DNA from 3 places in the Clostridium neuense genome. Region 2 is predicted to be linked to each of the others. Evidence: riboswitches for the same ligand, from Rfam matches in the RefSeq annotation. Region 2 holds a riboswitch; each other region holds the start of a gene.
What was found. A riboswitch is a leader RNA that binds a small molecule or an ion and turns the genes downstream of it on or off. The one in region 2 is predicted to bind S-adenosylmethionine.
Positions count from the first base shown of each region.

Region 1: linked by a shared signal. The riboswitch ahead of ACJDT4_RS08220 (YbaK/EbsC family protein) and the one ahead of ACJDT4_RS22325 (methionine ABC transporter ATP-binding protein) in region 2 are both predicted to bind S-adenosylmethionine.
Region 3: linked by a shared signal. The riboswitch ahead of ACJDT4_RS08430 (trans-sulfuration enzyme family protein) and the one ahead of ACJDT4_RS22325 (methionine ABC transporter ATP-binding protein) in region 2 are both predicted to bind S-adenosylmethionine.

Region 1 covers NZ_JBJIAA010000006.1:64,734-68,020, reverse strand. Annotated here, with positions in the region: gene ACJDT4_RS08225 (M20 family metallopeptidase) at 1-950, opposite strand, end outside; gene ACJDT4_RS08220 (YbaK/EbsC family protein) at 983-1,447, opposite strand; SAM riboswitch class I at 1,538-1,644, opposite strand; gene ACJDT4_RS08215 (DUF1836 domain-containing protein) at 1,714-2,289, opposite strand; gene trhA (PAQR family membrane homeostasis protein TrhA) at 2,515-3,156, shown strand.
Region 2 covers NZ_JBJIAA010000027.1:10,741-14,027, forward strand. Annotated here, with positions in the region: gene ACJDT4_RS22320 (methionine ABC transporter permease) at 1-299, opposite strand, end outside; gene ACJDT4_RS22325 (methionine ABC transporter ATP-binding protein) at 268-1,326, opposite strand; SAM riboswitch class I at 1,430-1,538, opposite strand; gene ACJDT4_RS22330 (EamA family transporter) at 1,727-2,149, opposite strand; gene ACJDT4_RS22335 (aminotransferase-like domain-containing protein) at 2,171-3,287, opposite strand, start outside.
Region 3 covers NZ_JBJIAA010000006.1:106,802-110,088, forward strand. Annotated here, with positions in the region: gene ACJDT4_RS08425 (ABC transporter substrate-binding protein) at 1-649, opposite strand, end outside; SAM riboswitch class I at 788-893, opposite strand; SAM riboswitch class I at 1,073-1,174, shown strand; gene ACJDT4_RS08430 (trans-sulfuration enzyme family protein) at 1,264-2,415, shown strand; gene ACJDT4_RS08435 (O-acetylhomoserine aminocarboxypropyltransferase/cysteine synthase family protein) at 2,609-3,287, opposite strand, start outside.

The sequences.
Region 1 (3,287 bases), on a different contig from region 2:
AGTGAAGTATCCATATCTATACCAATCAATTTTGCATTTTCAGCAAAGAGCATGTCAAAAGTTCTATTTATTAGAAAATCATCAATTTGATTCTGAAAAAAGGAGGTTTTTAATTTTGTGCCTGTAATTAAAGCGGCACCTTTAGCAATATTTATTACCTTTTGTGTGGTTTCATTACAGGATTTTCTGGTTTCGGCCCTAATAAAAAATTTGGCTTTTGCATATTCAGGAACTATATTTGGAGCATCACCGCCATTTGTTATTATTCCATGGATTTTTATATCATCTGTTAAATGCTGTCTTAAAGCATTTATTCCATTAAAAAGCTCAATTACTGCATTTAGAGCGTTTATTCCTTCTTCAGGTGCAGCGGCAGCATGAGCAGATTTACCAAAAAATTCGAAATCTATTGGATCTAAAGCAAGACATTTACCTGTTACAGAGTTTTTATTCCATGGATGAACTATAAGACATGCATCCACATTCTTAAATACATCATTTTTAACAAATGTTGCCTTTGCACTTCCGTTTATACCACCTTCTTCAGCAGGGGTTCCAAAAGCTACTATTTCACCACCAATCTCATCAATTAAATTTGAAATGGCAACGGCAGCAGCTACACTTGCGGTTCCTATTATGTTGTGACCGCAGGCATGACCTATTTTTGGTAGAGCATCATATTCTACAAGAAAACCTATTGTTGGACCAGGTTTTAATGATTTTTTTCTTCCAATAAAAGATGTAGGATGACCAAAAAGTGATTTATCCAGTGAAAATCCTTCCTTAGATAAAATAGTAGATAGGAGCTTTGAAGCAAAATATTCTTCATTACCTATTTGTGGATTTGCGTGGATGTCATGACTTGTGCTTATGTAAAAGTCTTGTTTTTGGTCGATATCATCTATTAATTGTTTCTGTAGGGCATTTATATTTTTAAAATTTATACTCATATAAGATTCTCCTTCTTTGTTAAAATATAATGCTATAATTTACAAACATCAATCCAGGTGGCATTAGTTAGATTTTTTATATCATTTGGCGAAATTTTTAAAGCTGTATTTTGGGAACCAGCTGCCGGATATACATATTCAAAATCCTTTATTAAAATATCAAGGTAGATATCCATAGTTGTTTTGAGACCAAAAGGACAGACACCACCAACAGGATGACCAGTTATTTCATAAACTTCATCGTGATTAAGCATTTTTGCTTTAGTTTTAAAAAATTCTCTGTATTTTCTGTTGTCAACCTTAGCATCGCCGCGGGTGACAATTAGAATAGGGGTATTATCCTTTAATTTGAAAGCAAGAGTTTTTGCTACGAGTTCAGGTTCAATATGAAGTGTTTTAGCAGCAAGTTCAACAGTGGCACCACTATCTTTAAGTTCAAAAATGGGGTCTTTTAATCCTCTTTCAGTAAAAAAGTTATGTACGCTTTCTAAGCTCATTATAGTCACCTTCCTTAAAAAAAATAAAATCTCCTTCATAATAATAAGAAGAAGATTTTTTTAAATTAAAAATTCAAATATAAAATTTTCTCCTTATCTTTCAGAATATTCTGTGGAATTAGCACCATATATGCAAATGAGGCATATTGGTTGCTGAGATTTCATCGGGCCATTCCCTCAATCTCTCTTGATAAGGTTATTTAATTGTGGATATTCGATTAATACTTAAAGTTTATACATATGTAAAGAAAATGTCAATATTAATATTATTTAGAATCACTAAAGCAATTATCAATAATTTTTTCAGCAAGTCTTTTTTGAAGATTTGCATTTAAGATAAGTTCAAGCACTAGCAAAAGAAGCTTTTCATTATCATTAAAGTTTTTGCTATTGCTTTTTATTGCTTCGAACATATCATCTAAGTTCATTTTAAAGCTTTTGGATGATTTTTTTTGAAGCTCTAGGAAAATATTATATATCTCTGTGTAATCTATATTATTCTTTTCCTTTTCATATATAAAGTTCATTAGTTTCCCAATGTCATTTATAGATAGAGTTTGTTTGAGATGATAAATCCATATAAGAACCATCATGTGCTCTTTACTATACTTTTTTTTATTTGGAGAAGGTACCACTTTGTCCTTAACATAATTATTTATCATTGTTTTGGATAAAATTATATCGTCCTTATTCCTTTTGAAGTCTGAAAGTTTACTATCCATAAAAGAGGTTACCTGATCCATATATAAATCTATATCTGGAATTTCATAATCTTTAATTTCATTATAGTTTATTATTTCATAGGCCAATTTTTCAATTTTATCATATATAGTGTTATTCATATTATCACCCACTACAGTATATAGCATTAATTACTATGTTTCAATATATAAATATATTTTTATCATTTTTTTAGATATTCGAATATAATTCGCCTAGGCAGCAAAATATAAACATAGAAAATAAAATTTAGATGTTGAAATAAATCAGTAAACATCTTATCATATTATTATAGTATAACATAGTTTTCAAAACTACATAATACAATATAAGAGGTGAAAAGTATAATGCTAAAATTAAAAGATCCAGTTAGTGGATTAACACATTTATTTGCTGCATTGCTATCTGTTGCTGCACTTACATTTATGGTTCATCAGTCTGTTATTACTGGTAATAATGTAAGCCTAGTTTCTTCAATAATATTTGGAGCAAGTTTGATTTTCTTGTATTCAGCAAGTGCTTCATACCACCTTATAAATATTTCTAAAAGATTAACAGCAGTACTTAGAAGAATAGATCATATGATGATATTTGTTCTTATAGCGGGAACATATACTCCTGTGTGCCTTATAACTTTAAGCGGAAAAACCGGGAAAATGCTTTTTATAGGCATTTGGGCAATAGCAATCTTGGGAATACTTTTTAAAGCTTTTTGGTTTAATGCTCCAAGGTGGCTGTATACTCTGTTTTATATAGCTATGGGGTGGATAATTGTGTTCGCGTTTTCACCCATAAGCAGATCTATGGCAGTGCCAGGTATAGTACTTATGGTAGCTGGTGGGATTGTGTATAGCCTTGGAGGAATTGTATATGCTTTAAAGTGGCCTATAAAGAATGCAAGATATTTTGGATTTCATGAGATATTTCATTTGTTTGTTATAGCAGGTAGTATGCTTCATTTTTTTATGATATACAAATATGTTCTGTAACAATTCTTCGTCGCATTAAAAAATCTCTATAAATCTAAGTGGTGATTCTAAGCGAGTGCTTGCTTGAGGTATAGAAGGATAACGATCATATACGGGGGTTGGGATGTAATCCCATTATCCTTCTTTAACTT
Region 2 (3,287 bases):
TTTACTCCTATTGTTGTTCCAACTAAAAGTCTTGTTAATGGTATAATTGCTGCAATCAATATTACAAATGGAATTGAACGAAATGCATTTATTATTTTGCCAACTATACTGTAAATTACCTTATTCTCCAATATACCTTTAGGACGTGTCACTACAAGAATTACCCCAACAGGTATTCCAATAACTGCAGAAATAATTCCTGATATAGCTACCATTATTAATGTTTCCTTAAGTGCTGCTATCATATCTGGAAAAAGTTCTACTACATTAGGCATAATCGTGTTCAAAAGACTCTCCATGCTTTATCACCTCCACATATATGTTGTTTTCACCTAAATATTCAATAGCTCTATTAACTCCTTCACTAAAACCACTAAATTTAAGAATAAGATTTCCTACAGGTATACCTTGTATTATTTCAATATTTCCAGAGATTATATTTGCATCCACCTTGAATTTTTTTGAAATTTGTGAAATAAAAGCTTTTTCAGCATTTGAACCCACAAAAGATAACCTTGCTACTATATCATTTTCTGAAAATTGACTATCAAATTCTTTACTTTCAATAAGCTCATATACCTTATCATAATGAAATACTGTAGCCATAAATTTTTTAGTCATCTTTGCTTTAGGATTAGTAAATATTTGCACTATATCTCCCTTCTCAACGATCTCCCCTTCTTCCATTACAATCACTCTCTCGCAAATATCTTTAACAACATCCATTTGGTGCGTAATAATAACTATTGTAAGCCCAAGCTTTTCATTAATTTCCTTGATTAGCTTTAATATAGATTGAGTAGTTTCAGGGTCTAAAGCAGAAGTAGCTTCATCACATAAAAGAACCTGTGGATCATTAGCAAGCGCTCTAGCAATAGCAACTCTTTGCTTTTGACCGCCGCTAAGCTGTGATGGATAAGTTAAAGCCTTTTCCTTCAAGCCCACTAATTCTAAAAGACTATTTACCTTTTCAGCTATATCATTTTTGCTTAACCCCTTACCTTTAAGTGGATAGGCTACATTCTCAAATACATTTCTTCTAGCCATTAAATTAAAATGTTGAAAAATCATTCCTATTTTTTCTCTTATTTTCCTTAAATCCTTTGGTGATAACCTTGTCAAATCCTTATTATCAACTATAACCTCTCCACTGGTAGGCTTTTCAAGCAAATTTATACACCTTACAAGGGTACTTTTGCCAGCACCACTGTATCCAATAATACCTAAAACCTCTCCATTTTTTACTTCTAAACTTATATCTTTAAGAGCATGTACCTTTTTATCTCCATCCTCATAAACCTTTGTTATATTTTTTAGTTCTATCACAATAATCCCCCTTCCTAAAATTTATAATAAAAAAATCCCCTTCGCAAAAGAAGAGGATAATAGTAATAAAAAAACCCATGGAAGGGTCTATTATTAATACCTTCCCTCATCTTTCAGAATTAATCTGCAGGATTTAGCACCTTGCATGCAAATGAAACATGCTGGTTGCTGAAACGTCATCGGGCCAGCCCCTCAGTTTCTCTCGATAAGGATTTTATTCAATTTTGTTATACACACTATACAAAAAAAGATTTTCAGTGTCAAATACAATAAATTTAAATTTCTGATTTTTTGTTATATATTTTTATCAATACATAATTATTGTACGTTTACACAAACATATATTTACTAAATCAAACACTATTTTTTAATAATTATGCATAATTCCTACTAATATAATCTATTTTCTATTTATTAATATTAAACCAATAATGCAGAAAGCTGCTCCTATTATTTTATTAATTCCAAATCCCTCTTTATAAAATATAATTCCTATTGGTATAAGTACAATTGCAAGAATTATATTCGCCACTAAAGAACCTACGCTAATATCCCACCCAGCTCTATATGCCATTAAAAATCCAAATTCCAATCCAACTATTGAAATTCCCAAAACTACACTTGTCCAATTTAAATCTTTAAAGGAACCAAAAATTCCTTTGCCATGTTTATCAAAAATTAATGCTATTAATGAAAAAATAGCCGAAGTAAAATATGTTATAACTAATGCAGAAAAAGGATTGGCCTTCTCTGGTATTAGCTTTTGACATATGTGATAAAACACGTTTGATAACACTATAAGTACAATTGAAAAAACATACATAAAATTTCCTCCTTAAAATAATCAAATTAGCTTTCTAACAATTTCTGAAAGTTTCTTTATTCCTATATGCATTTCACTATATGATGCATAGGAATAAGATATTCTTATATTACTATTTTTATGAAAATCATATATGTAGCCTGGGTTAATAAGAATGCCCTGCTTCCAGGACAAATTGAAAAGCTTGTTTACATCTATTTTGACCTTCAGCTTTAACCATATATAAAATCCACCCTTAGGCACATTCCATTCTGCTAGATCATAAAAATACTCATGAAGTAGATTTATAGTAAAGTCCCTTCTACTTTTAAGTTCATATCTAAGCTTCTCAATATATTTTTCATATAGTCCACTTGAAATCCATTCAGCCGCAGCATATTGAGAAAGTGAACTGGCTCCATAATCCGTTTGCATTTTAACATCTCCGAGTCTATCTATAACTGCTTCAGGTCCAATGACCCACCCAACCCTCATACCTGCAGAAAGACATTTTGACATTGTTCCTATATAAAGCACAATTCCATTTCTATCCTTAGATTTTAAAGTTTGTGGAGGCTTTTTATCAAACCACAACTCCCTATAAGCATCATCTTCAATTATTGGAAGCCTTTCTTTTGTGCATATTTTAATAAGTTCATTTCTTCTATTTTCACTCATTACTATACCCGTAGGATTTTGAAAAGTTGGTATAGTATATAAAATTGGTGTTTCTTTATTTATGTTTTTTAATATTTCTCTTATCTCTATACCATGCATATCCATAGATATTCCTTTTAGCTTCATACCTGCAGATTCAAAAACATTAATTGACTTGATGTATGATGGTTTTTCTACTAATACATCATCTCCAGGCTTAAGTATGCTCATGGAAATAAGCTGAAGTGCTTGAAGTGATCCTGAAACAATTAAAATAGAGGATGGTGAAGCATTAATTCCAAACTTTTTCACATAATTACTTATTATTTTTCTGAGCTCAAGTGAACCTTTAGTTCTTTCGTATCCCAGCGAACTTATATCATCTGCTACCTTTGAAAGTACAGTTTTCATTGCATTTTTAGGAAAAAGCTCTGGTGAAAGTTCACCTGTACTGAGCCTAATAATATTATCTTCATACTCAAGTTTATTTATCATTTGAATA
Region 3 (3,287 bases), on a different contig from region 2:
TTGCTACAAGCTTTACATATTGTCCTGCCTTATATTCTGCTAACTTATATGGACCAGTTCCAACCGGCTTAGCATTTTTAGAACTTTTTTCTATATTTGCTTCGCCATCATAAATATGCTTAGGCATTATAAATATATCTCCAAGAAGCTCCATTGCTGCTGAACTTATTGCAGGTAGTGTAAATTTAACAGTATAATCATCAACTTTTTCAACCTTAACTGGTTTGCCATCAAATATTAACTGGCTATACGCCCATCCCCCATTTGACTCTTTAAGCATTTGATCATATGTAAACACAACATCATCTGCTGTAAATGGCTTTCCATCACTCCACTTTACATTTTTTCTAAGCTTTGCAGTATAACTTAAATGATCAGCAGAAGGAGTCATGCTTTCAGCTAAGAAATATTGCACTTTATCAGCATTATACATATATAATGGTGAATACAATGCCTTTATTTCTGTAAGTCCATATCTATCACTTGTAGTAATTACATTAACTGAATTTCCTGGATCACCATCAATACCATAAGTAAAGGTATCAGGTTTCGCTTGTGATGTGTTATTGTTACCTGTTCCACAGCCGCTTAATATGGTAGTTGCAACAAGTAGTGCTGAAATAACAGCAGTAACTTTTTTTAATTTCATATGTAGTCCCCCTCTAAAAAACTTTTATATATTTATTAAACATTATATTTCATATCTGTTTAGTATGAATTATTGCATGAAAAATCCTCTTTTTAAAAAGAGGATCTTTATACAAATTTAAATTTATACCATTTTATCCTCTTATCTCTCAAAACTAATTTGCAGGAATTAACACCGTACATTCAAACAAAATGTTGGTTGTTGGGCTTCACAGGGCCAGTCCCTCCGCCTCTCTTGATAAGATTTTAATATTTTATATCAATTCATAGTAATCCGATATGAAATATTGATTTATTTCATGAGTAAATTATATCATGCTTTTTAATTATGTCAATATTATTCTAGTCAAAAATTGTATTGACATAGTTAATATTAAATTATATAATAACTTCAATAAATCATGTTCGACAATTTAATACTAATTTCTTATCGAGAGTGATGGAGGGACTGGCCCAATGAAATCCGGCAGCATCCTTAATTTTAGGAATGTGCTAAATCCTGCAGGATTATCCTGAAAGATAAGATAAGTTTAAAAAACTGTTTTTTATCTTATACGATAGGAAACAGTTTTTTAATACATTTTTCAAATCAGATTAAAAATCGGAGGAAATTTTATGAAATCAGATTGTAGAAACTTTGAGACAAAAGCAGTCCATGGAAGCAGTAATTTTGAAACTAGAACAGGTGCAATAAGCTACCCAATATATCAAAGTGCAACCTTTAGACATGAAGGCTTAAACCACGGCACAGGATATGATTATTCGAGACTTCAGAATCCAACAAGAGAAGAATTAGAAAAAACAGTTGCCTTACTTGAAAATGGCAAGGAATGCTTAGCATATACCTCTGGTATGGCCGCTATATCAGGCCTCTTGACAATTTTCAAAAGTGGAGAGCATTTAATAGTGTCAGATGATTTATATGGAGGAACCTATAGAATATTTGAACAGATATATAAAGACTACGGGATTGAAGTTACTTATACAGATACAACTATCATTGAAAACATAAAAAAAAGCCTTAAAGCAAATACAAAAGCAATCTATCTTGAAACTCCAACAAATCCACTTATGAAAATAGCAGATATAAAAAAAGTTTCAGAAATAACAAAAAAGAACAATCTTTTGCTTATGGTAGATAATACTTTCATGACACCATATTACCAAAAACCGCTTAACCTAGGTGCGGATATTGTTATTCATAGTGGTACAAAATTCCTTGGTGGACATAATGATACTCTATCTGGCTTTATTATTGTGAACGATGAAGATTTAGTCCAAAAACTTAGATTTATTCAAGTTTCTACTGGCGCATCTCTTCCTCCCTTTGACAGCTGGCTTATATTAAGAGGTATAAAAACTCTATCCGTAAGGCTTGATAAGCAGCAGGAAAATGCTATAAAGATAGCAAATTTTCTTAAAACTCAAAACAAAGTAAAAAAAGTGCTTTATCCTGGACTTAAAGAACATACTGGATATGAAATTTTGACCAACCAAGCTACTGGTTTTGGATCCATGATATCTTTTTATGTAGATAGCAAAGCTACCGTTGAGAAGATACTAAAAGAAGTAAAAATAATCATTTTTGCAGAAAGTCTTGGTGGAGTAGAAAGCTTAATAACCTACCCTGATACACAAACCCATGCAGATATGCCTCATGAAGTTAAAGCAAAACTTGGAGTAACAGACAAACTTTTAAGACTTTCAGTAGGAATTGAAAATGTAGATGATTTAATAAGTGACTTAAAAAATGCTTTAAGTGATTAAAAAATATTTTTCAAAAATATAATATAAAAACTCAGGGGCTGTAAATAAACTAATTCTAATTGCAGTCCCTGAGTTTTATATCTTATACATTTTCTAATACAATTTAATATTTTCAAATCATTAATTATATCATCGTCAATGTCAATAAATTTAATTAAAAGTTTATTTAATTTTTTAAAATACTGCTACTTCATCAAGCTTTCTCAAGAGCTTGATTTAAGTCCCAAATTAAATCATCAGCATCTTCAACACCTATTGAAAGTCTTATCATATCTGGAGTAACTCCAGCTGCTTTTTGTTCTTCTGCATTAAGTTCTGCATGTGTTGTACTTGAAGGATGTATTACAAGTGATTTTGCATCTGCAACATTTGCAAGAAGTGAGAATAATTTAACGCTATTTATAAAATTCTTTCCTGCTTCAAGTCCTCCCTTTATTCCAAATGTGAATATAGAACCAGCTCCTTTAGGTAAATACTTCTTAGCAAGTTCTTTATATTGGCTGCTTTCAAGTTCAGGATAATTAACCCATGCAACCTTTGGATGGTTACTTAAGAATTCTACTACCTTCCTTGTATTTTCTACATGTTTTTGAACTCTAAGTGAAAGTGATTCTAAGCCTTGTAAGAAATAAAATGCACTTTGAGGACTAAGTGTTGCTCCTGTATTTCTAAGAAGTTGTACTCTTGCCTTCAATGCAAAAGCAGGTGCTCCTAAATCTGCATATACTAAACCATTATAGCTCTTATCCGGTGTTGTAAAATCAGGAAATTTTCCGCTTGCTCTCCAATCAAATTTACCACCATCAACTATAACTCCTCCTATAGTTGTTCCATGACCTCCTATAAACTTTGTTGCTGAATGTACTACAACA